4 regions of the Nonomuraea sp. NPDC049646 genome follow, and region 3 is predicted to be linked to each of the others. Evidence: riboswitches for the same ligand, from Rfam matches in the RefSeq annotation. Region 3 holds a riboswitch; each other region holds the start of a gene.
The links. A riboswitch is a leader RNA that binds a small molecule or an ion and turns the genes downstream of it on or off. The one in region 3 is predicted to bind cyclic di-AMP.
Positions count from the first base shown of each region.

Region 1: it holds a riboswitch for cyclic di-AMP, as region 3 does, so the genes downstream of both, ACIBQ8_RS32125 (coiled-coil domain-containing protein) here and ACIBQ8_RS47660 (C40 family peptidase) in region 3, are expected to answer to the same signal.
Region 2: it holds a riboswitch for cyclic di-AMP, as region 3 does, so the genes downstream of both, ACIBQ8_RS00865 (CHAP domain-containing protein) here and ACIBQ8_RS47660 (C40 family peptidase) in region 3, are expected to answer to the same signal.
Region 4: it holds a riboswitch for cyclic di-AMP, as region 3 does, so the genes downstream of both, ACIBQ8_RS45125 (hypothetical protein) here and ACIBQ8_RS47660 (C40 family peptidase) in region 3, are expected to answer to the same signal.

Region 1 is NZ_JBITLU010000011.1:355,681-362,579, forward strand. It holds gene ACIBQ8_RS32110 (M50 family metallopeptidase) at 1-99, shown strand, start outside; gene ACIBQ8_RS32115 (amidohydrolase family protein) at 126-1,271, opposite strand; gene sigJ (RNA polymerase sigma factor SigJ) at 1,422-2,330, shown strand; gene ACIBQ8_RS32125 (coiled-coil domain-containing protein) at 2,339-3,316, opposite strand; cyclic di-AMP (ydaO/yuaA leader) riboswitch at 3,322-3,460, opposite strand; gene galT (galactose-1-phosphate uridylyltransferase) at 3,529-4,599, opposite strand; gene ACIBQ8_RS32135 (DeoR/GlpR family DNA-binding transcription regulator) at 4,596-5,375, opposite strand; gene ACIBQ8_RS32140 (50S ribosomal protein bL37) at 5,513-5,590, shown strand; gene ACIBQ8_RS32145 (TrpB-like pyridoxal phosphate-dependent enzyme) at 5,630-6,899, opposite strand, start outside.
Region 2 is NZ_JBITLU010000001.1:185,339-192,237, reverse strand. It holds gene ACIBQ8_RS00880 (RNA polymerase sigma factor) at 1-345, opposite strand, end outside; gene ACIBQ8_RS00875 (YciI family protein) at 391-828, opposite strand; gene ACIBQ8_RS00870 (class I SAM-dependent methyltransferase) at 983-1,801, shown strand; gene ACIBQ8_RS00865 (CHAP domain-containing protein) at 1,855-2,550, opposite strand; cyclic di-AMP (ydaO/yuaA leader) riboswitch at 2,563-2,700, opposite strand; gene ACIBQ8_RS00860 (Gfo/Idh/MocA family protein) at 2,818-3,771, opposite strand; gene ACIBQ8_RS00855 (aldo/keto reductase) at 3,791-4,612, opposite strand; gene ACIBQ8_RS00850 (hypothetical protein) at 4,710-5,654, shown strand; gene ACIBQ8_RS00845 (DUF6716 putative glycosyltransferase) at 5,651-6,829, shown strand; gene ACIBQ8_RS00840 (polysialyltransferase family glycosyltransferase) at 6,813-6,899, opposite strand, start outside.
Region 3 is NZ_JBITLU010000028.1:16,836-23,734, forward strand. It holds gene ACIBQ8_RS47640 (sensor histidine kinase) at 1-305, shown strand, start outside; gene ACIBQ8_RS47645 (response regulator) at 302-1,003, shown strand; gene ACIBQ8_RS47650 (DUF2306 domain-containing protein) at 976-1,710, opposite strand; gene ACIBQ8_RS47655 (NAD(P)-dependent alcohol dehydrogenase) at 1,896-2,888, shown strand; gene ACIBQ8_RS47660 (C40 family peptidase) at 2,872-3,462, opposite strand; cyclic di-AMP (ydaO/yuaA leader) riboswitch at 3,493-3,653, opposite strand; gene ACIBQ8_RS47665 (3-isopropylmalate dehydrogenase) at 3,753-4,799, shown strand; gene ACIBQ8_RS47670 (branched-chain amino acid aminotransferase) at 5,046-6,143, shown strand; gene ACIBQ8_RS47675 (Uma2 family endonuclease) at 6,165-6,716, opposite strand; gene ACIBQ8_RS47680 (O-methyltransferase) at 6,789-6,899, opposite strand, start outside.
Region 4 is NZ_JBITLU010000023.1:101,867-108,765, reverse strand. It holds gene ACIBQ8_RS45135 (hypothetical protein) at 1-201, shown strand, start outside; gene ACIBQ8_RS45130 (alpha/beta fold hydrolase) at 265-1,140, opposite strand; gene ACIBQ8_RS45125 (hypothetical protein) at 1,195-1,911, opposite strand; cyclic di-AMP (ydaO/yuaA leader) riboswitch at 2,087-2,221, opposite strand; gene ACIBQ8_RS45120 (DUF5302 domain-containing protein) at 2,387-2,587, opposite strand; gene ACIBQ8_RS45115 (MDR family MFS transporter) at 2,635-4,077, opposite strand; gene ACIBQ8_RS45110 (PadR family transcriptional regulator) at 4,146-4,643, shown strand; gene ACIBQ8_RS45105 (rod shape-determining protein) at 4,728-5,723, shown strand; gene ACIBQ8_RS45100 (DUF421 domain-containing protein) at 5,720-6,289, shown strand; gene ACIBQ8_RS45095 (hypothetical protein) at 6,380-6,899, shown strand, end outside; gene ACIBQ8_RS45090 (ABC transporter permease) at 6,859-6,899, opposite strand, start outside.

The DNA.
Region 1 (6,899 bases), on a different contig from region 3:
AAGGTGCTGCCCCTCACGTACGCGATGGCGTTCGTGCTGATCATCATGGCCGGTCTGCTGGTCTACGCCGACCTGGTCAACCCCCTCACGCTCGGCTGACCCGGCCGGCGCGCCACGGGCGGGGCCTACCGGCTCTGGCGCACCCCGCGACGCCAGACCTCGGCGATGTCGGCGACGGCGGTGACGTCCCGGGTGGCGTCGCCCTCGACCAGCAGCAGGTCCGCGCGCAGGCCGGGCGCGATCCGGCCCCGGTCGGCCAGCCCGAAGTGCCGGGCGGGCACGCTGGTCGCGGCGGCCAGCGCCTCCTCGGCGGTGAGCCCGGCCTGCGTGAGCAGCCGCAGCTCGCGGTGCAGGCCGGCGCCGTGGGCGGGCACGAACGGGGTGGCGTCGGTCCCGGCGAGCAGGGGCGCGCCCGCGCGGCGCAGGGCCCGCAGCGCGCCCACGGCGTTGGCGGAGCTGCCGGGCCGGGCGCAGTCGGCGGTCTCGACGTGCCGGGCCGTGATCGCCTCGAAGTAGGCCAGCGTGGTCACCACGAAGACGCCCTGCTCGCGCACCCGCCCGGCCAGGCGCGCCGAGGCCGGGTCGTCCGGAGCCAGGTCGGTCCACACGTGGGCCAGGCCGTCGACGCCGGCGTCGAGCGCGATCCCCACCTCGGCGGCGGTGATCGCGTGCGCGATGACCAGCAGGCCCGCCTCGTGCGCCGCCGCGGACAGGGCGGCGGCGACCTCCGCCGTCATGACCGGGAGGTCGGCCCCGTGCACGGCGCCGTCGTCGATGACGATCTTGAGGTAGTCGGCCCCCTCGGCCAGCCGGGCCCGGACGAAGGCCGGCGCCTGCGCGGGATCGGAGACGAAGTCGATCGCCGTCACGTCCAGCCCGTCCAGGACGGTGCCCGCCAGGGCCGCCAGCAACTGGGTCGGGTGCCCGCCGGGAGCGGTGGCCAGCGTGCCGGCGCTGCGCAGGTCGGCCACGTCGTCGTGCTCGGCGGCCAGCCGCCGCTGCCCGGCCAGGATCTGGGGCAGGCAGAACATGTCGAGCTCGGTGGTGACCCCGTACCGCAGGGCCTGGGCCAGGCTGCCGTCGAACACGTGGGTGTGCGCGTCGATCAGGCCGGGCAGCAGCGTCCTGCCCGTGCCGTCCACCTCGGCGTCGGCCGGGCGGCCCCCGGCGGCGCCGACAGCGGCGATCAGACCGTCCTCGATCACCACGTCGGCCGTCGCGATGGTGTGCTCGCCGTCGAACACCCTGACGTCGCGGATCAATGTACGCATCGAAGCTCTCCTTTGTGAGTCGTGACGCCACCACAGAGGGGCGACCGGCCGGGAACTGTGACACGAGTGGCATAGATCACGCTTGATGGCCGCATGTCACAATCGCTGCGCGTCGGGACTCTTCGGTTGCGACAGACGAGGAGGCACGCCATGACACCGACCCCGCGGCACCCCGCCGACGCCGCCACCGAGCAGTTCCTGGGCTACCGGGAGCTGCTGTTCTCCGTGGTCTACAACATGCTCGGCAGCGTCGCCGACACCGAGGACGTGCTGCAGGAGGTGTGGCTGGCCTGGTCCGCCCGGCACCGCAGGCCGGAGGCCGGGCCGGTGGAGAACGTCCGGGCCTATCTGGTGCGGATCGCGGTGAACCAGGCGCTCGCCCGGCGCGCGGACCTGAGCCGCCGGCAGGAGACCTACGTCGGCCCCTGGCTGCCGGAACCGCTGGTCACGGCCCCCGACAACGCCGGGGACGCGGCCGGGGGCGGGGAGTCGCTGTCGATGGCGGTGCTGGTCGTGCTGGAGACCCTGTCACCGCTGGAACGAGCGGTCTTCGTGCTGCACGAGGTGTTCGGTTTCAGCCATCCGGAGACGGCCGGCATCCTCGGGCGCTCGCCGGCGGCGGTCCGGCAGCTCGCGGCCCGCGCGCGCCGCCACGTCCATGCCCGCCGTCCGCGTCACCGGACCGAGCCCGGCGTCCACGCCGAGGTGACCGAGCGGTTCGCCGCGGCGGCACTCGGCGGCGACCTGCGGGCCCTGCTGGAGGTGCTGGCGCCGGAGGTGACCCTGTGGACCGACGGCGGCGGCAAGGGGCCGGCCACCAGCCTGCACCCGGTCCACGGCCGGGACCGGGTGGCCGCGCTGTTCATGTCCGTCGCCGCGACGCTGACCCCGGGCGCGGTGGACCTGCGCTACCGGCGGGTGGCCGGCGACCCGTGCGCGCTCGTCTTCTCCGGCGACGGGCCGCTGGCCGTGGTCGTCGTCGATCTGACGCCCGAGGGCGACCGGATCGCCGCCGTCTACTCCGTCACCAACCCCGACAAGCTCACCGGCGTCCGCTGAGCCCGCGGCTAGTTCATCGAGATGTGCACGTGGTCGTAGTGGTTCTCGGTGATGCTGCCGCGGTCGGACATCGCGCGCCAGCCCGAGCCCTGGTTGATGCGCTGCTTCCAGATCACGTACTTGACGCCCAGCTTGGCCTTGTTCTGCAGCGCCCAGGCGGCCAGCCGGTCGCCGAGCGCGTTGTTGTCGGCGCTCGGCATGGTGCCGCCCGTGCTCATCATGAAGTCGCAGGCCCGGCCGAGCGGGTGCTCGCCGCTGGAGCCGGACCGGAAGCAGCCCACGTCGTACGGCAGCGAGAAGTTCTTCTGCACCTGCGCGCGCATCAGCCGGGTGCGCGGCGTGATGTTGTCCGAGCCGGACGGCAGCTCGGGCGCCCAGCTCCCGTCGGACTTCTTGCCCGGCCCGAACGGCACGAGGTCCTGGAGCTTCTTCTTGATGTCGTCGATGACGTCCTCGGCGTCGTCGCGCTGCTCGGCCACCTCCGCCGTGCCCGCCTTCAGCTCCGTCGCGAGCGCGGCGGCGGCCGCGGCGGCCTTCTTCTGGTCGTCGCGGGCCTTGGCCACGCTGTCGACGACCGCCTGCTGCTCGGCGGTGAGCTGTTCGAGCACGGCCGCGCCGTTGCCGTCCGGGGTCAGCATGAAGCCCGGCAGGGAGGCGTCGCGGCTCTGGTAGCGCATCCGGGCGATCTCGGCGACCCGCTGCTCGGCCGTGGCCACCGCCTGCTCGGCGGCGGCGAGCCGCTGCTGGGCCGCGGTGGCGGCCTCCTGGGCCTTGGCCAGCTCGACCCGCTTGAGGTTGTACGTCTCGATCAGCTTGTCGACCTTGCGGTTGAGCTGCTTGAGCTGGGCCCGCAGCTCCGCCTCCGACGGCTTGGGCGCGGCCGCCGCGGTTCTTGGCACGAAGGCTGAGGCGGCGGCCGGATGGACGAGCAGGGCGGTGGCGGTGATGAGACCGACGGCGAGACTCGCGGGGGACGAAGCCGCCACGTGGTAGTTCCTCTCCCTCTGCCGGCCGGGTTAGCTGACGGGTTCGGGCACGGGAGTAGTCCCTACCACTTGCGCGGATTCACCCCGGATGCGATGGGTCCCCGGCTCCCGGGCAACACGCCCGGGATTAGGCGTACAACGACCGTTATGGCCGATGTCTAACGGGATATTAGTGGTAGATCACGAGTCATGCGACTTTAATGAGAAACCAATTAGTGATCAATTCGTGATCGCAACATGCGTGCCGCCTCCTCCGGCAGCACGTCGTTGACGAAGGCCCCCATGGCCGACTCCGAACCCGCCAGGTACTTCAGCTTCCCGGGCGCCCGCCTGATGCTGAACAGCTCAAGGTGCAGGTAGGCCAGCTCCCGGCCGTACCGCACCGGCGCCTGGTGCCAGGCCGAGATGTACGGCATCGCCACCCCGAACAGCGCGTCGAGCGCCCGCAGCACCGAGGTGTACAGCGGCGCGAACGCGGCCCGCTCCTCCTCCGACAGCGCCGCCAGGTCGGGCACCTGCCGGTGCGGATACACGTGCACCTCGAACGGCCAGCGCGCGGCGGCCGGCACGAAGGCCGTCCAGAGCTCGTTGGCGGCCACCACCCGCGTCCCGGCGGCCTGCTCGGCGGCCAGCACGTCGGCGAACAGGTTGCCGCCGGTGTGCCGCGAGGCGGCCCCGAGCTGGAGCTTGGTGCGCGGGGTCACGTAGGGGTAGGCGTAGATCTGGCCGTGCGGGTGGGGGAGCGTGATGCCGATCTCCTCGCCCCGGTTCTCGAAGCAGAACACCTGCTCGACGCCCTCGATGCCGGACAGCTCGGCCGTGCGGTCGGCCCACGCCTCCATGACCAGCCTGACCTGGGCGTTGGAGAGCCTGGAGAAGGAGGAGGAATGGTCGGAGGTGAAGCACACCACCTCACACCGCCCGACACCCGGCCGCACCTCACTCAGGCCGCCGACATCCCCGTACGTCCCAAAATTTCCGGAGAAAGAGGGGAAGCGGTTCTCGAACACCACCACGTCGTAGTCGTGGGCCGGGATCTCCGACGCCCGCGTGGCGGACGACGGGCACAACGGGCACTCGTCGGCCGGCGGCAGGAACGTCCGCGTCTGCCGGTGGCCGGCGATCGCGATCCACTCCTCGGTCAGCGGGTCGTAGCGCAGCTCGGAGGCCACCGGCCGCGGATCGAGCGGCCGCCGGTCGATCGCGCTCCGGTCGGCGTCGTCGCGCCGGTCGAAGTAGATCAGCTCTCGGCCGTCTGCCAGGTGGGTGATGGTGCGCTTCAAGGCGTGCCCTCCGCGATGATCAGTTCTCCGGCCCGTTCGGCCAGCTCGGTGCGTGCTTCCTCGGGCAGCCCCGCGTCGCTGATGACCACGTCGGCCTCGGTCAGCTCGGCGATCGTGCTGATGCCGACCGTGTTCCATTTGGTGTGGTCGGCGGGGACCACCAGCCGGTGCGCCGCGGCCACCAGCTCCCTGTCGGTCTCCGACTCCAGCAGGTTGGGCGTGGTGAACCCGGCGCGCAGGCTCATGCCGTGCACCCCGAGGAAGAGCGTGTCCACGTGCAGGCGGCGGATGGCCGCCACGGCCACGGGGCCGACGAGCGCGTCGGAGGGCGTGCGCACGCCGCCGGTCAGCACGACCGTGCGGTCGGCGCGCGGGTTGCGGTGGAAGACCTCGGCGACGGGGATCGAATTGGTGATCACGGTCAGCTCGGCCACCGCGACCAGGTGGTGGGCCAGCGCCCACGTGGTGGTGCCGGCGGAGAGCGCCACGGCGGTGCCCGGCCGTACGAGGGTGGCCGCGTGCCGCGCGATGGCCTCCTTCTCCTGCTGCTGGCGGGCGGACTTGGCGGTGAAGCCGGGCTCCTCGGTCGAGCCGGGGCCGAGGGCCGTCGCGCCCCCGTGGACCTTCTCCAGCAGCCCGCGCTCGGCCAGCACCTCAAGGTCGCGGCGTATCGTCATGTCGGAGACGCCGAGCTCGCGCACGAGGTCGGCCACCCGGACGCCGCCGCTGCTGCGTACGCGTTCGAGGATCGTCTGCTGACGCTGCTGTGCGAGCACGCCCACCCCTTCCAACAGATTCCACCAAATTATGACACGACTTTGTTGAGGAATGTTAGGTCACGGCGTATCGCTTGTGCGACCCGCGGGCAGGGGAGACCTTGAAGGTCACGATCCCGACCGCTGGAGGTGAGCCCATGGCGAAACGTGCACGCAAGGGCAGGGCGCGCAAGAAGAAGAAGGCGAACCACAGGAAGCGCCCGAACGCGAACTGAACACGGGTGGCCGCGGTTCGCGCGGCCACCCGTGTCATCTCAGCCGGGCAGCTCGGTGAGCGCCTGGTCCAGGCGCTCCTGCGGCAGCGCGTAGTCCTCCAGCTCGCCGGCCAGGTGGCGGTCGTAGGCGGCCAGGTCGAAGTGGCCGTGCCCGCACAGCGCGGTGAGGATCACCTTCTCCTCGCCGCTCTCCTTGCAGCGCAGCGCCTCGGCGATGGTCTCGGCCAGCGCGTGCGTGGGCTCGGGGGCCGGGACGATGCCCTCGGTCCGCGCGAAGCGCACACCCGCCTCGAAACACTCGCTCTGGGTACGCGTCACCGCCTCGAACAGCCCCAGCTCGTACATGTGGGACAGCAGCGGCGCCATGCCGTGATAGCGCAGCCCGCCGGCGTGGATCGGGTCGGGGACGAAGGAGTGCCCGAGGGTGTGCATCTTGAGCAGCGGCGTCAGCCCGGCGGTGTCGCCGAAGTCGTAGGCGTACACGCCGCGGGTGAACGACGGGCAGGCGGCCGGCTCGACGGCCCTGAACCGGGTGCCGATCCGTCCGGCCAGCTTCTCCCGCAGGAAGGGGAAGGCCAGGCCGGCGAAGTTGGAGCCGCCGCCGGTGCAGCCGATGACCAGGTCCGGCAGCTCGGGAAGCTGCGCCAGGGCCTCCTCGCCGATCACCGTCTGGTGCAGGAGGACGTGGTTGAGCACCGAGCCGAGCGCGTACCGGGCCTGCGGGTCCGCGGCGGCCACCTCGACCGCCTCGCTGATCGCCAGCCCCAGGCTGCCGGGGGAGGCGGGGTCGTCGGCCAGCGCCTTGCTGCCCGCGCCGGTGAGGGGCGAGGGGCTGGGGTGGACGGTGGCGCCGTACACGCCCATGAGCGAGCGCCGGTACGGCTTCTGGTCGTAGGACGCCCGAACCATCCAGATCCGGCATTCGATGTCGAACTGGGCGCAGGCGAACGCCAGAGCAGACCCCCACTGTCCCGCGCCGGTCTCCGTGGTCAGCAGCCGCACGCCTTCCTTGGCGTTGTAGTACGCCTGCGGCACGGCGGTGTTCGCCTTGTGCGACCCGGCCGGTGAGACGCCCTCGTACTTGTAGTAGATGCGGGCCGGCGTGTCGAGGGCCTTCTCCAGCCGGTGCGCCCTGATCAGCGGCGTGGGCCGCCACAGCCGGTAGACGTCGATGACCTCCTTGGGGATGGGCACGTAGCGGTCGCCGCTGACCTCCTGCCCGATGAGCTCCATGGGGAACAGCGGCGCGAGGTCGTCCGGCCCGACGGGACGGCGGGTGCCGGGGTGCAGGGGCGGCGGAGGCGGCACG
Region 2 (6,899 bases), on a different contig from region 3:
GCAGGCGGTGAAGACCAGCCGCAGCAGGTCGTCCTCGATCTCGTCGGGCTCGGGCGGCTCACCGGCGGCCTCCAGCCGGTGGCCCAGCTCGGCCAGGTTGCGGGACATGCGCTCGTTCCTGCGGATCAGGTCGACGGCGCGGCGCTTGGACACCGTCATCAGCCAGGCGCCCGGGTTGCGGGGCACGCCCGATCCCGGCCACTGCTCCAGGGCCGCGACCAGCGCGTCCTGGGCCAGCTCCTCGGCCAGGCCGACGTCGCGCACCAGCCCGGCCAGGCCGGCGATGAGCCGGGGCGCCTCGATCCGCCAGACCGCCTCGATCGCCCGGTGGGTGTCGGAAGCCATCACCGGCTCATGACACCAGCACCGTCCGGGGGCCGCAAGCCGAGGTCAGCCCTCCTGCCCGTCCAGACGCCTGCGCATGGCCTTCTCCCGCTCGATCTCCGCCGGGTCGGACGAGGCCGCGTCGGGCGCGTCGGAGGCGTCGTAGACCCGCCACACGTCCAGGCCGATCCCGTCGGAGCCCTCCGGGACGGGCACGCGCATGGCCCATTCCAGAGCCTCCTCCCTGGACTTCACCTGGATCAGCCAGAACCCCGCGATCAGCTCCTTGGCCTCGGCGAACGGACCGTCGATCACCGTGGCCCGGCCGCTGCTGTAGGCGATCTGCGCGCCCTGCGAGCTCGGGTAGAGCCCTTCGGCGGCCAGCAGCACCCCCGCCTTGGCCAGCGCCTCGTTGTAGGCGTGCATGTTGTCGACGAGCTCCTGGCTGGGCAGCGCCCCGGCCTCGGTCTCCCCGTTGGCCTTGCCGACGATCATGAATTTCATCGTGCCGTCCCTTCCGTCCGCGGCCCCCGGGCGGAGCCGGCCTCGCCGAAGCGTCGAACGGGCGCCGGCCGGATCGACACGCGGGCGCGGACCGTCCGCCTCCAGGCACCGTACCGGTCGTGCGGCCGGGTGGCCGATGTGCCATCCTCGCCCCATGCACCAACCCGCACAAGACGCCCCCGTCCCCAACCGGGCCCTCTGGGACGAGCGCGCCCGCGTCCACGGCTCCACCTCCGCCGACCGGTTCTACGACGTCGACGCCTTCCTCGCCGGCCGGCAGACCCTCTACGCGCTCGAACGCCGCCTGGCCGGCGACGTCGCCGGCCTGGACCTGCTCCACCTCCAGTGCCACTTCGGCCTGGACACGCTGAGCTGGGCACGGCTGGGAGCGCGGGTGACCGGCGTCGACTTCTCCCCGGTGGCGGTCGCCCGCGCCCGCGACCTGGCGGACAGGGCCGGGCTGGCGGCCACGTTCGTGGAGGCCGACACGCAGCGGCTGCCGGAGTCGCTGGCCGGCGGCTTCGACCTGGCGGTGGCCACGTACGGCGTGCTGTGCTGGATCGGCGACCTGGACGCCTGGATGCGCGGCGCGGCCATGGCGCTGCGGCCCGGCGGGCGGCTGGTGCTGGTCGACCTGCATCCGGCCTACGAGACGGTGTCCTCGCTCGACCCGCTGGTGGCCGACTGGCCCTACGGCGGCGGCAAGGCCCACCGGGAGACGGTGACCGGCACGTACGCCGACGCCGCGGTGGTGACCGAGGCCCACGAGGCGGTCGAGTACCCGCACTCGGTGGGCGAGATCGTCACGGCGGCGGCGCGGGCCGGGTTCACGGTGGCCGAGCTGGGCGAGCACGTCGAGACGGAGATGGACCCGCGCGGCCTGCTGACCCAGGGCGCGGACGGCCGGTACCGGTTCCCGTTCGGGGACTCGCACCTGCCGATCCTGTACTCGCTGCTGGCGGTCCGGCCCTGAAGACGCGGCGAGCGCGCGTCCTCGTGCGGGACGCGCGCTCGGAGCGGGGGAGGTCAGCTCGCGTACTGGGGGTATCCGTAGCCGACGACCTGCGACTTCGGACGGACGCGCTCCTCGACCTTGCCGTTGCCGGTGTTGCCCTCGATCGTGGAGATCGTGCCGTCGCCGTTGTCCTTGACGACGAAGCCGACGTGCTGGATGGCGTCCAGGCTCTTGCTGCCGCCCCAGGAGAAGAAGACCACGGCTCCGGGCCTGGCCTCGGCTCCCCAGCGGTCGTTGGCGGCGAACCACTTGGCGTGGGCCACGGTCCAGGCGTCCCAGCCGACCTGCGGGCGGGCGCCGGTGTGCTCGCCGACCCAGGAGACGAAGATCGAGCACCAGGGGGCGTTCAGGTACATCGCGCGGGTGCCGCCGTCGCGGGCGATGGTCTCGGCGGCGCGCTGGGAGTCGGCGTACCACTTCTGGAACTTGGTGCCGCCGCCGTAGGCGTTCTCGGAGGTGCCGACCTGGGCCTTGGCCATGGCCAGGACCTGCTGGGCGGTGACGTTGACCTGGGTCTCCTCCGCCTTGCGGGTCTGGGCGGCGGCCTGCGGCGCGACGGCCGAGTGGCCGGTCGCCGCCGCCGGGCCCGCGCTGTCGGCGGCCGCGGCGGTGGCGTGGGCGCCGATGGCGGAGGCGAGGATGGCCGCGCCGAGCGCGGCGTGGGCGTAGGTGATCTTCGGGGCACGGATGGGACGGTGCTTGGCCATCGAGGGCATTACTCCTTGCTTCCATGCCGCTTACCGGGTTAGCTGACGGGTTCGGACGTGGAAGCTGCCCTACGGCACCGAAGTGCCGATTCACCCCAAAGGACGTGGGTCCCCGGTTCCGCCCGGAGGCGGATTCAGCGGTCACAGGACGATCCTGTGAAATGTCTTGCGATGGTTGGACAAAGCCGGACAAACCGGACGTCTGCCGCGAGATGCCCCACAAGGTAATACATCGGGCAAGAGTGTGGCAAATGCCTAAAGGTCCAGCTAGGAGAGTTGTGCCCGTGCTTCGGCCAGAAGCCCCATCATGGCAAGGGATTCGTCAAGCGGCATGATCGCGCTCTCGGTGCGGCCCTCGATCGTGGCCGCGCGCACCTCGCGCAGCTCGCCCGCGTACCCGTTGTCGGCCGGGTCGAGCACCAGCTCCTCCGTCTCCATCGACGGCCCCGACAGCAGCACCCGCCGTGGCGCCCAGAACGGCGCCGCGATGTCGGCCCGCATCGACGTGCCCACCACGCTCGCGTCGTTGGCGTGATGGGCCAGCAGCGAGACGTCCACCAGGGCCCGCCGCCCGTCCGGGTACAGCAGCAGCCCGCCGGCCTCGGCGTCGACCCCGCTGGGCGCCAGCGAGCCGGCCATCCGCAGCTCCGCGGGCATGCCGAGCAGCAGCTGCGCCAGCCCGAACGGGTAGATCCCCAGGTCGAGCAGGGCTCCGCCGCCCAGCTCCGGCGCCCACAGCCGGTGGGCGGGGTCGTAGGGCAGCGCGAAGCCGAACGAGGCCCGCACCGACCGGATCTCACCGAAGCGCGGATCGGCCGCCACCCGCTGGATGAGCGGGTTGAAGCGCATCCACATCGCCTCCATGAGAAAGACCCCGGCCGCGCGGGCCAGCGCCACCATGCGCTCGGCGTCGGCCACGTCGGCCGCCAGCGGCTTCTCGCACAGCACGGACTTGCCCGCCGCGATGGCCGCCTCGGCCACCTCCAGGTGCTGGGCGTGCGGCGTGGCGACGTAGATCGCGTCGACGGCCGGATCGGCGCACAGGGCCTCGTAGGAGCCGTAGGCCGACTCCGCGCCCAGCTCGTCGGCCAGCGCCCGCGCCCTGAGCGGGCTCCGCGAGCCGACGGCGGCCACCCGCATGCCGGGCTCGGCCACGATGGCCGCCCCCACGGTACGCGCGATGCCGCCGGTCGCCGCTATTCCCCAGGTGAAATCTCGCACGACCGAGATCGTAGAGCGCTCAGGTCAGGTTGAACGAGTCGGGGTCGGGCCCGATCCGCCGCCCCGCGTTCATCGCGCCGATGGCCGCCATGTCCTCGGTGTCGAGGATGAAGTCGAACACGTCGATGTTCTCCTCGATCCGCGACGGCGTGACCGACTTGGGGATCACCACGTTGCCGAGCTGGAGGTGCCAGCGCAGCACGATCTGGGCGGGCGTCTTGCCGTACTTCTCCGACAGCACGCGCAGCGCCGGGTCGGCCAGCAGCCCCTTGCCCTGCCCGAGCGGGCTCCACGCCTCGGTCAGGATGCCGTTGGCCTCGTGGAAGGCGCGCATCTCGCGCTGCTGGAAGTACGGGTGCAGCTCGATCTGGTTGATCGACGGCGTGATGTCGGTCTCCTCCATCAGCCGGGTCAGGGTGGCGATCGTGAAGTTGGAGACCCCGATGGCCTTGGCCCGGCCGTCCCGGTAGATCTTCTCCAGCGCCCGCCAGGCCTGCACGTACCTGTCCTGCTGCGGGACCGGCCAGTGGATCAGGAAAAGATCTACGTAGTCGAGGCCCAGGCGGGCCAGGCTCTCGTCGAAGGCCTGCTCGGCGCGCCCGTGATCGCCGTTCCACAGCTTGGTGGTGACGAACACCTTCTCCCGCGGCACCCCGGCGGCGCGCACGGCCCGGCCGACGCCCTCCTCGTTCTCGTAGGCGGCGGCGGTGTCGACGTGCCGGTATCCGGCGCGCAGCGCGGTGGTCACCGCGTGCTCGGCGTCGTCGGCAGGGACCTGCCAGACGCCGAAGCCGAGCTGTGGTATCTGCACACCGTCGGTGTTGAGCATCAGCGAGTTCATACCCTCCATTGTTCACGTGTCGTTTCTTGCGGCTTAAGCAGGCCGGGCTACCTTGAGGCGGGTCGTGCAAGGCCATCCACCGGCTGGGGGAAACAGAGTGGTCAGACAGGCGTCGGCCTGGGTGGAGTCTCCGCTCCAGATGCTGTGCGCCGTCGAGGCCCACCATGCCGGGCTGCTCGGCCCGGACACCGTGGTCGTGCCGCGCGCCGGCCTGCGTCCGCTGCGCGCCACCCGCAAGGAGCTGCGCCGCCTCGACCTGCCCGCCGGCCTGGTGCTGGACGAGCCGCGCGAGCGCATGCCGCGCCGCGTCCAGGCCGTGGGCGACGCGTTCTCCGGCAAGGTCCAGATGCGCTGGCTGACCTCCGACCCCGGCCGCATCGTCGTCGTGGACGACGGCCTGGCCACGCTCAGGCTGCTCGAACTGCTGGCCGCCGGGCCGTTCCGGCCGCTGCTGCGGGCGCGGGCGACTCCGTCGCGGGCGCGCGCCCTGCTCGGCCTGGCCGCCGCGCTGCGGCTGCGGCTGAGCCGGGTGTCGGTCTTCACCGCCCTGCCCGTCCCCGACGAGCTGGCCGCCGCCGTCCGGGGGGCGGGCGTCGACCTCGTCCGCCACGACTTCGCCTGGCTGCGCGCCCAGCCGCCGAGCGCCCAGGGGCCCGCCGAGCGCACGGTCGTCCTCGGCACGTCCCTGGTCCGCAACGGCCTGGTCCACCGCGACCACTACCTGCGCTGGCTGACCGACCTGGCCGGGCGCGAGCCGCTGGCCTACTACCCGCACCGCCGCGAGGACCCCGTCGACTTGGCGCTGATCGGCGAACGTCCCGGCATCACCGTGCACGACGCGGGCGTGCCGGCCGAGCTGACGCTGCGCGGCCTCGACGCCGGGCAGCGGGTGCTCAGCCTGCCCTCGACCGCGATCACCTCGCTGCGGGTGCTGCTCGGCCCGCGCGGCGTCGAGGTCGAGCCGGTGGACGTTCCCGACGACTGGTGGACGAGCAGGGCGGCCCCCGGCCTGCGATCGCATTTGACAGGAGCTTCCAGGTGAGGGTGCTGGCGGTAGCCGACTCCGACTCGTATCTGAAGTGGGCGGCCTGCCTGCTCGACGACCTGCCCGCGGGCTGCGAGAGCGAGCTGGCGGTGGTGCGCACCCCGATCGCGCCCTCGCCGGAGCAGATCGCGGCGGCGGTGGGCGGGCGCGCGGCGCCCCCGGTGCTGTCGGCGCGCTCGCTGCGCCGCCTGGCCGAGCGCACCCGGCCCGACGCGATCCTGGTGGGCTGCACGGGCCCGGTCGTGGACGTCCTTGTGGCCGACGTGCTGGCCGGGCTGCGGCCGGACGGCCGGGCACGGCCGGTGTTCGTCAGCGGGCTGCCCGGCATCTCGGTGCCGGCCACGGAGAAGGCGTGGCTGTTCCGCAGCGGCTGCGACCTGTTCGTGGTGCACAGCGAGCGCGAGGTGGCCGAGTTCTCCGAGATCGCCGGCCGGCTCGGCGGGGGAGGGGCGGTCGGGCTGGCCCGGCTGCCGTTCCTGCGGCCCGGCGCGGCGTCCGGCGGCGGCGACCGGGTCGTGTTCGCCACCCAGGCCAAGGTGCCGCGGGCGCGGGAGGAGCGCGAGCGGGTGCTGACGGCGCTGGCCGAGCTGGCCGCCCGCCGGCCCGGCCTGGAGGTCGTGGTCAAGCTGCGCGCCCTGGAGCACGAGCGCCAGACCCACAACGAACGCCACCACTACCAGCGGCTGTGGCGCGAGATGGGCGAGCCCGGCAGGCTGACGTTCGCGGCCGGGTCGATGCACGAGCAGCTCTCTCGGGCGGCCGGGTTCGTCACGGTCAGCTCGACGGCCGCGCTGGAGGCCGTCGCCATGGGCGTGCCGTCGCTGGTGCTGAGCGACTTCGGCGTCAGCGCCGAGATGATCAACCTGGTCTTCGAGGGCAGCGGCCTGCTCGGCACGCTCGACGACCTGGCCCTGGGCGACTTCCGCACGGCCGAGCCGCGCTGGTGCGAGGCCAACTACTTCCACCCGGCCGGCCGCGACGACTGGGCGGCCCTGCTGACCGGCCTGGCCGCGGACGGGACGCGCCCGCCCGCCCGCTCCCTGCTGGACGGCCCCGAGCACGCCGCGGCCCGCCGCCGGGCCAGGTTGCGGGTGGAGGTGCCGCCCACGATGCTGCGGGCGGGCTACCGGGCCAAGCGGCGGGTGCGCCGCTACCTCAGATCGCTGACCTGATCCTCCTGCGCAGCCTGGACAGCGCCGAGGGCGGCTCGGCCAGCCCCAGCGTCTCCAGGCGCTTGCGCTT
Region 3 (6,899 bases):
GGCTCGGCGACCTGCCGCCCTCGGCCGGCGCGGCGCTCTACCGCATCGCCCAGGAGTCGATCACCAACGCCCGGCGGCACGCCCGCCACGCCACCCACATCACCGTCCGGGTCACCGCCGACGACGCCGCCGTACGCCTGACCGTGAGCGACGACGGCGACCGCGCCGGCGGGGTCGCCGCGCCCGGCTACGGCCTGATCGGCATGATCGAACGCGCCGCCCTGCTCGGCGGCACCTGCGAGGCGGGCCCCAACCCCAACCGGGGCTGGACGGTCACCGCCGTCCTGCCGAAGGAGACCGCATGAACGCCCGGCAGGAGGCCGTGGGAGCTGCCCCGGAGGGGGTGGCGGCCATCCGGGTGCTGGTCGCCGACGACCAGGAGATCGCCCGCACCGGGCTCAGGATGATCCTCGACGCCCAGCCCGGCATCGAGGTCGTCGGCGAGGCCGGCGACGGCAGGCGGGCCGTCGAACTGGCCCGCCGCCTGCGCCCCGACGTGTGCCTGTTCGACATCCGCATGCCCGGTCTCGACGGCATCGCGGCCACCCGCGAGCTGGCCGGGCCCGACGTCGCCGACCCCATGGCGGTGGTCGTGATCACCACGTTCGACCTCGACGAGTACGTCTACGCCGCCCTGCGCGCCGGGGCCAGGGGCTTCCTGCTCAAGGACGCCGGCCCGGCGCTGCTGGCCCAGGCGGTGACCGCGGCGGCCGGCGGCGAGGCGCTCATCGCCCCGAGCGTGACCGCGCGCCTGCTGGCCGCGTTCGCCGGAGCCGGGCGTACGGAGGCGCCCGCGCAGCCGGTCGAGGCGCTCACCGGCCGCGAGGAGGACATTCTGCGCGCCGTGGCCCGAGGGCGGACCAACAGCGAGATCGCCCGCGAGCTGCACATCTCGCTCAGCACGGTCAAGAGCCACGTCGCGAGCCTGATGACCAAGCTCGGCGTGCGCAACCGCGTCGAGATCGCCATGTGGGCCTACGAGACCGACCGCGTACGCACCTGACCTCCGCCACCGCCAGGGCCTCCGCGAACCCCAGGGCCTCTGCGACCGCCAGGGCCTCTGCGACCGCCAGGGCCTCCGCGACCGCCACGGACGCGCCGGGGTCCGCGGCCCCGGCGGACGGCCCACTCGGCCACCGCGAGGTTGATCACCCAGCCCGCGCCGACGAGCAGCGCCCGGCCGAGCTCGCCGGGCGGCCCGAAGGCGGCCAGCCCGAACGCCAGGGTGAACGCCTGCGTGCCCGCGCCGAGCCCGATCGCGTACCCGCGGGTCATCCACGCGCGATGCCGGGCCACGTCGCGCCGCCGGATCGCGGCCAGGCCGAGCAGCAGGCAGGCGGCCATGGCCGTCCCGAACAGCAGGCGGAAGGCGGCCAGCAGCGTCCCGTCGCCGGCGGGCAGGTCGGAGAAGAGCGTCAGCCACAAGCCCGACAGCGCCGCGACCAGGCCGCACACCACCAGCACCCGCCCCGCCGCGCGGTGCCACCCCGGCCGCCGGGCCCGGAACCGGGCCTGGAACTGGAACGCGCCGAGGACGCAGAACACCAGGGACGCCGGGATGTGCAGCAACACCGGCGCCGGCATGGCGAAGAAGCGCGCGTTGTCCGCCGTGACGGGGGCGCCCGCGGCCAGTTCGGTCAGCCGGAGCGCGCCGGCGACCAGGGGGACGACGCTGAGCGCGAGCAGCCCGGCGGGTGCGATCCATCTCATGCCTGAGAGCGTGCCGCCCGCGCCCGCGCCCGGTCATCGCGCGGACGGCCGGTCCTGATTCGCACCATCGGCGGGAGGGCGGTCGTACTTTCGGCCATCGAGCCGTCGCCTTTCGACCGTTGAGCGTCCGCGCAGGTCGCGCCCACACTGGCGGCACATCGGCGGCAGCACAAGGGAGAAAAGCGATGAAGGCGTACGTCCTGCGCTCGTTCGGTTCGCCCGACCAGCTCGTCCTGACCGACGTCGAGCGGCCCGTGCCGCGCGACGACGAGGTGCTGGTCCGGGTGCGGGCCACGTCCGTGCAGCCCTACGACTGGCACTTCATGCGGGGAGAGCCGTACCTGGCCCGGGTCATGGGCGGCGGGGTCGGGCTGCGCCGGCCTCGCATCGCCGTCCTCGGGGCCGACGTGGCGGGGGAGGTGGAGGCGGCCGGGAAGGACGTCACGCTGTTCCGTCCCGGCGACGAGGTGTACGCGATGTCGCTCGGGGGCGGTTTCGGCGAGTACGTCTGCCTGCGGCAGGGCGAGGTGGCGGCCAAACCGGCGGGCCTGTCGTTCGAGCAGGCGGCGGCGGTGCCGATGGCGGCCAACACCGCGCTGATCGCGCTGCGCGACGAGGGACGCCTCCAGCCGGGCCAGAAAGTGCTGGTCAACGGCGCGTCCGGCGGCGTGGGCACGTTCGCCGTGCAGCTCGCCAAGGCGCTGGGGGCGCACGTCACGGGGGTGTGCAGCGGGCGGAACGCGGACCTGGTGCGCTCGCTCGGCGCGGACGACGTCATCGACCACACCAAGGAGGACTTCGCGGCGTCGGGGCGGCGCTTCGACCTGCTGCTCGACGTGGCGGGCGGACGCCGGCCGGCCGACTGCCGCCGCGTGCTGACCAGGAAGGGCACGTACGTGCTGGTCGGCGGGCCGGCCGGCCGCTGGGTGCAGCCGGCCGGCCACATGTTCGCCGCGCTCGCGTCGGGGCCCTTCGTCCCGCAGCGGATCGTCAGGGCGGACGTCGTCCGCTGCGGGAGCAACAGGGCGAACCTGCTGACGCTGACCGGGCTGATCGAGCGGGGCGCGGTCACCCCGGTCATCGACAGGACCTTCCCCTTCGGCGAGCTCCCGGCGGCCGTCCGCTACCAGGAGGAGGGGCACGCCCCGGGGAAGGTCGTCGTCACAGGGTCGCGGTGAGCATGGCGGGGGCGGGGGCCTTCTGGAGCTGCTTGTAGGCGGCCCAGCGCTTGACGCCCTTGGGGTCGGGGCGTACCGCGCCGACGAAGGCCTGCCTGCGCCATTGCGACAGGCGTTCCTCCTTCACCACGTCGCCGGTGTGGGGGGAGTGGACCATGTAGCCGGGCTTGGAGATCATGCCGACGTGGCCGAGGCCGCTGAAGAACACCAGGTCGCCTGGCTTGAGGTCCTTCCAGGAGATCTTCCTGGAGAAGGCGCCGTACTGCTCCGCGGCGGTTCTGGGGAGCTCGATGCCGGCGTCCTCGTAGGCCCGGAGCATGAGGCCCGAGCAGTCGTAGCCCCGTTCGCTGGCGCCGCCCCACACGTACGGGGTGCCGCGCTTGTCCATGGCGTATTCGAGGGCGACCTTCCAGGCCGGTTTCGGCACGTGCCGTTGCTGGACCTGTTTCACCTGGGGGCCGGTGAGGGTGACGGAGGGGGTGGGGGCGGCCGCAGCGGCGGGAGCCGCGGGGGCGGCGGGAGCGACGGGAGCCGCGGGGGCGGCAGGCGCGAGACCTGCGGCGCCCGCTGCCACCGCCACAAGGATGGCGATGCTAGACAGGGGACTGTCCTTCCACGTGGCCGGCCGGGTTAGCTGACGGGCTCGGGCCTGGAAGTAGCCCTACGGCGGTGCTCCTCGGGGGGAGGCGCGGCCGATTCGCCCCGGGGGGAAAGGTGGGTCCCCGGCTCCACGCAGCGGCTGCGTGGATTAGGCTCGTCGGACTCTAACGAAACGGTCAAAAGGTCGCAATCCCCCCAAAACGGATTGTCCGGTTGTTGAGATGATGTGTTCGTCAGCCGAGACGAGCCGGTAAGGTACCGCCCATGGAGTCGCGTAACATCCGCCTGGCCGTCATCCCCGGGGATGGCATCGGCGCCGAGGTCGTAGCCGAAGGGCTCAAGGTCCTGGAGGCCGTGGGCACGAAGATCGAGCCCACCCACTACGACCTGGGCGCAGCCCGCTACCACCGCACCGGCGAGACGCTGCCCGACGCGGTGCTCGAAGAGCTGCGCGGCTACGACGCGATCCTGCTCGGCGCCGTGGGCGACCCCAGCGTGCCGCCCGGCATCCTGGAGCGCGACCTGCTGCTCAGGCTCCGGTTCGAGTTCGACCACTACGTCAACCTGCGGCCGGTCAAGCTGTTCCCCGGCGTCGAGACCGCGCTGGCCGGCGCCACCGCCGAGCACATCGACATGGTCGTCGTCCGCGAGGGCACCGAGGGCCTCTACGCGGGCACCGGCGGCGTCATGCGCCGCGGCACGCCGCACGAGATCGCCACCCAGGAGTCGCTGAACACCGCCCACGGCGTCGAGCGCGTCGTGCGGTACGCCTTCCAGAAGGCTCAGTCGCGGCCCCGCAAGAAGCTCACGCTCGTCCACAAGACGAACGTGCTCACCTTCGCCGGCGACCTCTGGCAGCGCACGGTCAACCGCGTGGCCGCGGAGTTCCCCGACGTCACCACCGACTACAGCCACATCGACGCGGCCTCGATGTTCTTCGTCACCCAGCCCGAGCGCTTCGACGTGATCGTCACCGACAACCTGTTCGGCGACATCATCACCGACCTCGGCGCCGCGATCGCCGGCGGCATCGGCCTGGCGGCCAGCGGCAACATCAACCCCGAGCGCACCTCGCCGAGCATGTTCGAGCCGGTGCACGGCAGCGCGCCCGACATCGCCGGTCAGGGCAAGGCCGACCCGACCGCCACCATCCTGTCCGTGGGCATGCTCCTCGACCACCTCGGCCTGCACGCCGAGGCCGCCAAGGTCGAGCAGGCCGTGGCCGCCGACATCGCCGAGCGGGTGAGCGGCCGCGCCGGCCGCTCGACCAGCGAGATCGGCGACGACATCGCCGCGCGAGTAGCCGGCTAGGACCGCCTAGCCCCGCACGCGCCTGGCGGTCCGAACGCGGACTGCCAGGCGCTTTTTCGCGTTCGCGGGAGGCGTCTCCCGGCGATCACCAGGGGCGTTCTCTCGCGATCATCGGATCGAACCACCCCAACTGCCTCTTGCTATCCCAAATCGCGAGACACTAGGAAGTACGAATACTGCTCGCGGGCAGTAGCTACCAGAATCAGCTTTCGAAGTCGCAGATTCGTAGAGAGAAGGACCGCCGTCATGACCATCGCTCAGAAGCTCAGCTTCGACGTGCAGCATTCCGACCACGCTCGCACCGCGGCCGAGCGGGAGCAGGTACTGGCGAACCCCGGGTTCGGGCAGGTCTTCACCGACCACATGATCTCGATCGACTACACCGACGGCCAGGGCTGGCACGACGCCAGGCTCATGCCGTACGGGCCGCTCTCGCTCGACCCCGCGACCTCGGTCTTCCACTATGCGCAGGAGCTGTTCGAGGGCCTGAAGGCGTACCGGCAGATCTCCGGCTCGATCGCGACCTTCCGCCCGTACGCGAACGCCGCCCGCTTCAACCGCTCGGCCGAGCGCATGGCGATGCCCGAACTGCCGGAGGAGGCGTTCGTGGAGTCGCTGGAGCTGCTGGTCTCGGCCGACAAGGAGTGGGTGCCGACCACCGAGGGCCACAGCCTCTACCTGCGCCCGTTCATGTTCGCCACGCAGGCCGGGCTCGGCGTCAACTACCCGTCGAAGACCTACAAGTACATGGTGATCGCCTCGCCGGCGGCCTCGTACTTCAGCGGCGGCATCAAGCCCGTCTCGGTCTGGCTGTCCACCGAGTACACGCGCGCCGCGCCCGGCGGCACCGGCTTCGCCAAGTGCGGCGGCAACTACGCCGCCGCCTTCGTCGCCCAGCGCCAGGCCGTCGACAACGGCTGCGACCAGGTCGTCTGGCTCGACGCCCACAAGCACGAGTACGTCGAGGAGATGGGCGGGATGAACCTGTTCTTCGTCTTCGGCAACAAGCTCGTCACCCCGGCGCTCACCGGCACCCTGCTGCCCGGCATCACCCGGGAGTCGATCCTGGAGATGGCCGGCGACCTCGGCCTGGAGACCGAGGAGCGGCTGATCTCGGTGGACGAGTGGGAGTCCGCCTGCGCCTCCGGCGAGCTGACCGAGGTGTTCGCGTGCGGCACCGCCGCCGTGGTCACGCCGGTGGGCTCGGTCAGGGGCGACGACCGCTCCTGGACCATCGCCGACGGCACCCCCGGCCCGGTGACGATGCGGGTGCGCGAGGAGCTCGTCGGCATCCAGTACGGCGCCCGTCCCGACACCCGCAACTGGATCCACAAGATCGGCTAGAGCCGCGCGGACGGCCGGCGTTCAGGCGCCGGCCTCCGTCAGGGCCGCGGTGTCGACGTGCAGGTTCCACGGGTCGGGCAGGAACACCGGCTCGCCCAGGGAGACGACGCTCTCGCTGCGGTAGCGCGGCCCGCCCGGCCCGCCGAACAGCGTCACCAGCCGCTGGAACGGGTCGATCACCAGGTAGAGCGGCACCCCGCCGCGCGCGTAACCGCCCGTCTTGACGAAGTGCACGTCGTAGGTCGTGGCCACCGAGACGACGTCCACGAGCAGGATCGTCGAGGCGCCGTGGACGGCGTGCTCCTCGTGCAGCCGCGGCCGGCGCGGGACCACGGCCAGGTCGGGCACGTAGAGATCGTGGCCGGGGCCCAGGTAGACGGTGATGTTCGGCCAGATCTCCCAGCCCCGGACCGCCGCCGCGGTGGCGAGCTGGAACAACGTCCGGGACAGGATCGTGTTGTGCTGCCAGGTGCCCGGCTCGTTCACCACGATCCGGCCCTGGACCGTCTCGATGCGGAACTCGGGGAACAGTTCGCGCACGGTGCGGTAGCGCTCTTCCAGGGGCCTGACCATGCCGCCGTCCTCATGCTTTCCCGGGGGGTTTCCAAAGGATCACTCAGAGTAACGGCGGCGGCGTCCCGCGATCTAGTGGTTCTTCCTGATCATCGTGATCCCGTCGGCGACCGGCAGCATGACCACGCTCACCCGCGGGTCCTCGATCACCAGGTCGTTGAACTCGCGGATCTGCACCGTCGT
Region 4 (6,899 bases), on a different contig from region 3:
CGCACGATGGACTCGCTGGGCCTCAAGGACGGCATCGAGGACATCCTGATCACGCTGACCGCCCAGTACCACATCATCCGGCCGCTGACCGGCCGCAGCGGCAAGGGCCTGTTCCTGTACCTGGCCCTCGACCGCAACCGGGCCAACCTGGCCCTGGCCCGGCACATGCTCAAGGTCATCGAGGAGAAACTGGAGCTCTGAGCGCCGTCCCACGGTTCACGGCGGGTCGGGACGGCGGGTCCGGCGGCGGGTCACGCGGCGGGGTCAGGTGGCGGGCTGCGGCCGGGCGGGCGCCGCCGAGCCGGTGTGGGCGGTGATCTCGGCGACGATCGCGGGCCAGAGGGCGCGGGGCAGGTCGTGGCCCATGCCCGGGTAGGTGACCAGGCGGGCGCCCGGGATGGCGGCGGCCGTGGCCCGCCCGCCGGCGAGCGGCACGAGCTGGTCGTCCTCGCCGTGGATGACCAGCGCGGGCACCGTCAGCCCGCCCAGCGCGGACGTGCGGTCGCCGGAGGCCATGATGGCGGCGAGCTGGCGGGCCGTGCCGGCCGGGTCGTGGCAGCGGTCGAAGGCGAGCCCGGCCAGCCTGGTGACGCGTTCGCGGTCCAGCTCCCAGCCGGGGGACCCGAGCACGGCCCAGGTCGTCAGCGCGCCGGCGACGACCCCCTCGCGGTCGGTCGCGGGCTTGGCGAAGAGCACCGCGGCGGCCGCCTCGGTCGGCGGGGCCGCCTGCGGGCTGGGCGTGGACATGATCGAGGTCAGGCTCAGCACGCGGGCGGGGTGCCGGATGGCCAGCGCCTGGGCGATCATCCCGCCCATCGAGGCGCCGACGACGTGCGCGGCGGGCAGGCCCAGGACGTCCATGAGCCCGGCGCTGTCGTCGGCCAGGTCGTCCAGCACGTACGGCGAGGGCGCGCCCCATGCGGGCACGCCCTCGTCGTGGAGATGGGTGGACAGGCCCGCGTCGCGGTTGTCGAACCTGACGACGTGGTGCCCCTGCTCGGCCAGGAGTTCGCAGAACTCGTCGTCCCAGTGGATGAGCTGGGCGCCGAGTCCCATGATGAGCAGGAGGGGCCTGCCCGCGGGGGAGCCGAAGCTCTCGTAGGCGATCTCGATGCCGTTGGCGGCTGCGCGCTGGATCACAGCGACCAGAATGTCATTCTGGTCGCGAGGCGTAAAGAGCGGTCTGTCCGCAGATCAGTCGTTGAGGAGCTTGCGCAGGCGCTCGCCGCCGAGCACCACGCCGCCGCCGGCCAGCACCAGCACGCCGGCCATCACGGTGCCGCCCATCGCGACGGTCTTACCGACCTGGCCGCCGGCCGAACCGGCCGCGTCCTCGGCGTTGTCGGCGGGCTCGTCGGCCAGCACCTTGGGGGGCTCGGCGGGGTTGGCGTCGAACCTGCTCCACGCGCCGCTGGAGAAGGCCACGGGGTAGTTCTTCTTGCCCTTGCCGTCGCCCCACTTGGTGATGACGTAGTCGATCTTGATGTGGCCCCGGCCGCCGTTGCCGTCCACGCCGAGCGTGTCGGGGTTGAAGGTGCCGCCGGTCAGCTCGGCGAAGGTCTTGGCGTCGAGGTCGAGCATGACGCCACGGCTGGAGGGCTCGCCGGGGCCGCGGTCGCCCACGAAGAACGGCATCTTCTTGCCGTTGTAGGTCACGTAGCCCTCGGTCATGAGGGGCCAGCTCGGGCTGGCGGCCAGGCCCTTCTGCATGGGCTTGCCGCTGGCGGGGAGGCCGGTGTCGCCGGCCCGGCCGGAGGAGTCGTCCCAGAAGTAGGAGGCCTTCGTGGAACCCTTGAGCAGGATCTTCTGGTCGTCGCCGGTGTCGGCGTGGGCGCCGGTGGCGGAGATCGTCAGCGCGCCCATGGCGGACACGGACAACAGGGCGAGAGAGCGCAGGCCAAATCGAGACATGAAGCAGTGAAGTCCTTCGCGAGGGGACAGGGGGAACGCGCGTGACTACGGTGCGTAACCGGGCAGAGCGCCGAAGAGGTGGTTACGCGGCGCGTGGGGGAAGTCAGGGAAGAGACCGCTCAGCAGGCGGTCGTCACTACACTGTCCGGGGGTACGACGAGGTGGTACATGCGTGAAGTCCTCTCCATCTCGCCTACCGGGTTAGCTGACGGGTTCGGGCGTGGAGATGCCCTACCGGCACGTGGCCGGATTCACCCCAATGAGATGGGTCCCCGGTTCCCGACGAGTCGGGATTCGGCGCCAGCTGTCGCCCCTCTCCTGGTAGGGACTACGCCACCAGCTGGTAATTGGTTAAGACCGTACCCAGAGATTCGGACAAATACAAACGAATCGTCATGAACCGGGTAAAGATCTACCTATCGCGGTAAAGAGAAAGGGGGCACGGCATGCCGTACCCCCTGCTAAAACGGGCCTTTCAGCCGCCGCTCTTGCGCCTGAAGGATCTTTTACTCGCTGCCGGACCGTGCGCCCCGTGGATCTTCGACGGGTCGACGCCCCTGCCACCCGCGGCCGAGTCGGCCTGCTGCCCGCGCTTGCGTTCCAACGCCTCGCGGAACTTGCGCTTCATCTCGTCCTCGGGAGTCTCGCTGACTTCCGGCTCCGGTGTTTCCGCCATGAGGACCTCCTGGTTCTGGGGACATCCACAGCTTCGCACGACGTCGCTTACGACGCGAAACCGGCCTCCACTCTGCTTTCCGCCGCGGGCGCCTGCTCCAGCCGCCTGCCGGGCATCATGACCAGCGCGACCAGGGCGATCACCGCGCCCGCCACGCCCAGCGACGGGATGACCACGGCCGCCGCCGAGGCGTGCGCGGCCGCGAGCCCGTGGACCGGCGCGTCCGTGGTGATGACCGACGTGTACGCGGTGCCGGCCAGCGCCAGCGCCACCGAGCCGCCGATCTGCCGGAAGAAGGTGAGGTTGGCCGAGGCCGTGCCGATGTACCGCGGCGCGACGGCCTGCTGCACGGCCACGGTCAGCCCCGACAGCATCGGCCCCATGCCGAGCCCGAGCAGCGCCATCCACCCGGCCAGCAGCAGGCCGTCGGTGCGCACGGTGAGGTTCAGGCACAGCAGGCTGCCGGCCGCCAGCAGGAACGGCGCCCCGACCAGCCACGGCTTGTACGTGCGCGTCCTGGACATCAGCGTGCCCATGAGCGCGCTGCCCGCCACCATGGCCAGCGTCATCGGGTAGATCCTCAGCCCGGACTCGGTGGCGCTGACGCCCAGCGCCTGCTGGAAGTAGCGCGGCAGGAACACCACGCCGGCGTACATGCAGAAGGCGGTGACGAAGGAGGTCGCGTTGACCAGCGTGTACGTGCGGTCCCGGAACAGGTGCATCGGCATGACCGGGTTCGCCGCCCGCAGTTCGACCAGCACGAACGCGGCCAGCAGGACCAGCGCCAGCAGGATCGGCCCGGCCACGGGCGGGGACGTCCAGGCGTTGCCGTCCAGGCCCTTCTCGGTCAGGCCGAGCAGCAGGGCGCTGATGGCCACGCTGAACACGGCGATGCCCGCGTAGTCCGGCCGGCCTTCGCCGCCGGTGCCCGGACGGAACGGCAGCCGCAGCACCACGATCGCGATCAGCACGATCCCGAGCGGCACGTTCACGTAGAACGCCCACCGCCAGCTCGCGTGGTCGGTGAACAACCCGCCCAGGAAGGGCCCGGCCAGGTACGTCAAAGCCATCACGCCGCCGAGCGCGCCCTGCACGCGGGCGCCGTTGCGTCCGGGCGGGAACATCTCCATCACCAGGGCCAGCGACAGCGGCAGCAGCGCGCCCGCGCCCAGCCCCTGCACGGCGCGGAAGGCGATGAGCTGGGTCATGTCCTGGGCGAGCCCGCACAACGCCGATCCGACGACGAACACCGACATCCCGACGAGCAGCAGCGGCTTCCTGCCGTGCTGGTCGGAGAGCCGGCCGTACAGCGGCACGGTCACGGTGGAGGTGAGCAGATACGCCGTGACCACCCAGGTGTAGAGCCGGGTGCCGCCCAGCTCGCCGGTGATGCGGGGCAGCGCGGTGCCGACGATCGTCTGGTCGAGCATCGCCAGGAACATGCCGCCGAGCACCGCCAGCAGCACCAGGCCGTTTCCCTTGGTCTTCATGTCATTAGTCACAGGTGAAGATTGATATGTAAGCGCTGACATGTCAAGCCTTCGCTATGCTGGCGGACATGTCCCTGCGGATCGCGCTCCTCGGCCTGCTCGCCACCAAAGGCCCGGCCAGCGGCTACGACCTGGCCAAGAAGTTCGAGCACTCGCTCAACCACGTCTGGCAGGCGGGGCACACGCAGATCTATCCGGAGCTGGTCAAGATGGCCGCCGACGGCCTGGTGACCGTCGAGCACGAGGGCGCCAGGGGCCGCAAGATCTACGCCGTCACCGCCGAGGGCCGCGCGCTGGTCACCGAGTGGCTGGTCGGCCACGACCCGTCGGCGACCGTGCGCAGCGAGACCGCCCTCCAGGCGTTCCTGCTGGCCCTGCTCGACACCGAGCAGGCCGTCGCCGTCGTCGAGCGCATCAAGGGCCACTTCCAGGCCCGTCTCGCGGTGCTCGACTGCCAACCCGGTGGGCTGTTCGGCAGGTACGCGCTCTCCCTCGGCCTGCACCAGGCGCGCTCCGGCATCGAGTGGGCCGACGAGACCCTGGCCGCACTGCGGCGCGAAGGGTAAAACGGAACTCTGCGGTTCCTGGTGTTGCGTTGGAGAAGCGCCGGATATACACCCAGGCATGATGCTCAACCTCCCAGTACGGCGATGAGCCTCCTGGGTCGTGACCTGGCGATCGACCTCGGCGCGGCCGGCACGAGGATCTACGCCAAGGGCAGGGGCATCGTGCTGGACGAGCCGTCGGTCGTCCTGCGCGACAGGCAGACGGGCAAGGTCCTCGCCTTCGGCGCCGAGGCCGTGAACGGCGCGGACGGCCCTGCCGGCGCGGACGGCGAGGCGTACTGGCCGATCAGCGACGGCCTGCCCCAGGACGGCGAGCTCGCCCGGCGCATGATCAGGCACTTCCTGCGCAAGGTGCACCGGCACCCCTTCCCCCGGCCGCGCCTGGTGATGGCCGTGCCCGACGAGTTCACCCCGATCGAGCGGGTGGCGCTGCGCGACGCCGGCTTCGAGGCGGAGGCCCGCGGGATCCTGCTGGTCAAGCACGCCATCGCGGCCGCGCTCGGCGCGGGCCTGCCGGTGCGCGACGGCTCCGGGCACATGGTCGTCGACATCGGCCGGGACGCCGCCAGGGTCGCCGTGCTCTCCTGCGGTGCCGTGGTCGCCGCCGGAACCGTGCGCGGCGGCGGGAGCGCCGTGACCCGGGCCGTCGCCCGCCTGGTCGAGGACGAGCACGGCCTGCTGGCCGACGAGCGCGAGGCCGAGTCGGCCAAGCTGCGCGCGACGCGGGAGCCGACGGGGAACGTGCTGATCCGCGGCCGGGACGCCGGCACCGGCGAGGAGCGCGCGGTGGCGCTGCCCGCGGCGCGCGTCCGCGAGGCGGCCGTCCAGTCGGTCGAGCACATCGTGCGGGCCGCCGAGCACACCATGGAACGCTGCCCGCCCGAGCTGACCGCCGACCTGGGCGAGCGCGGCATGGTGCTGGTCGGCGGCGGCGCGCTGCTGCCCGGCCTGCGCCGGCGGCTGGAGGAGGGGCTGTCCATGCCGGTGCGGCGCGCGGAGCGGCCCGGCGACTCGGTGGCCCTGGGGCTCGGACGCTGCGTGGAGGACCTGGGGCTGATCGCCAAGCTGAGGCGCCGGTGAGCGACCTGTTCGACCTGGGGGTCTCCGTCGCCGACAAGACCGTCAGGACGATCGCCGTCTACGTGACGATCGCCGTGCTGCTCCGCATCGCCGGCAAGCGCGGCATCGCGCAGCTCAACAACTTCGACTTCGTGGTCATGCTGCTGATGAGCAACGTCGTGCAGAACGCGATCATCGGCCCGGACAACTCGCTGGTCGGCGGCCTGGTGGGCGTGGTGATCCTGGTGGCGGTCAACTCGGTCGTGGTGCGGCTGGCGGCGACCGTGCCCTCGGTCGGCAGGGTGTTCGAGGGCACGCCGGTCGTCCTGGCCCGCGACGGGCACTTCATCCCCTCGGCGCTGCGCCGGATGGGCGTCCGGCAGGCCGACCTCAACGTGATGCTCCAGCTCCGGGGGGCCGAGAGCGTCAGCGACACCGACCTGGTGCGCCTGGAGCCCGGCGGCTCGCTCCTGGTCCGCCTGCGCCCCGAGGAGGAGGAAGCCGAACGCGGCGACCTGGAGGACCTGTGCCGGCGCCTCGACCGCATCGAACGCAAGCTGGACGAGCTGAGAACCGGCCCCTCCTGAGAATGCGCGGCCGGACGGCATTTTGAAATCGGCCATTAATATTGCGTTAATCCCCCTGCGCGCGGAATTGATCTCCGATATCGTCCCAACGTGCGCCTGGCTGGTCGCTCGGTCGTGATGTCCGCGGTGCTGTTATGTGTCGCGGTCGCGGCAGCCTGTACCTCCGGCCGCCAGTCCTCCTTCGAGGAGGCGGCCAGGCAGCTCACCGCCGACACCGACACCCTGCTCACCAGCGCCGCGCTGCACGTGTCGCCGGCCGGCCGCTCCGACGAGACCGAAGACCGCTCGTGCGTGCCCGGCCAGGTGCGCCGGCTCGTCCGGGCCGAGGGCGAGGCCGCCGACGCCCCCGACGGCCTGCTGCACACCCTCCAGGACATGGGCTACGACCAGATCGTCGAGGATCTCGACCTGCGTGACGAGACCCCGGTCGTCTCCGTCGTGCGCAACCCCCGGACGAACCTGACGTTCGAGCTCACCGTGCTCGAGGGGCCGAACGTCAGGATCGTCGGCAGGACGACCTGCTACTCCCCCGCCCCCGAGGCCGCCCCGCCCTCCTCCGAGCGCCTGTCTCAGGGCGCCGACAGCGCCTCCGTCGGCGACAGCCGGGAGG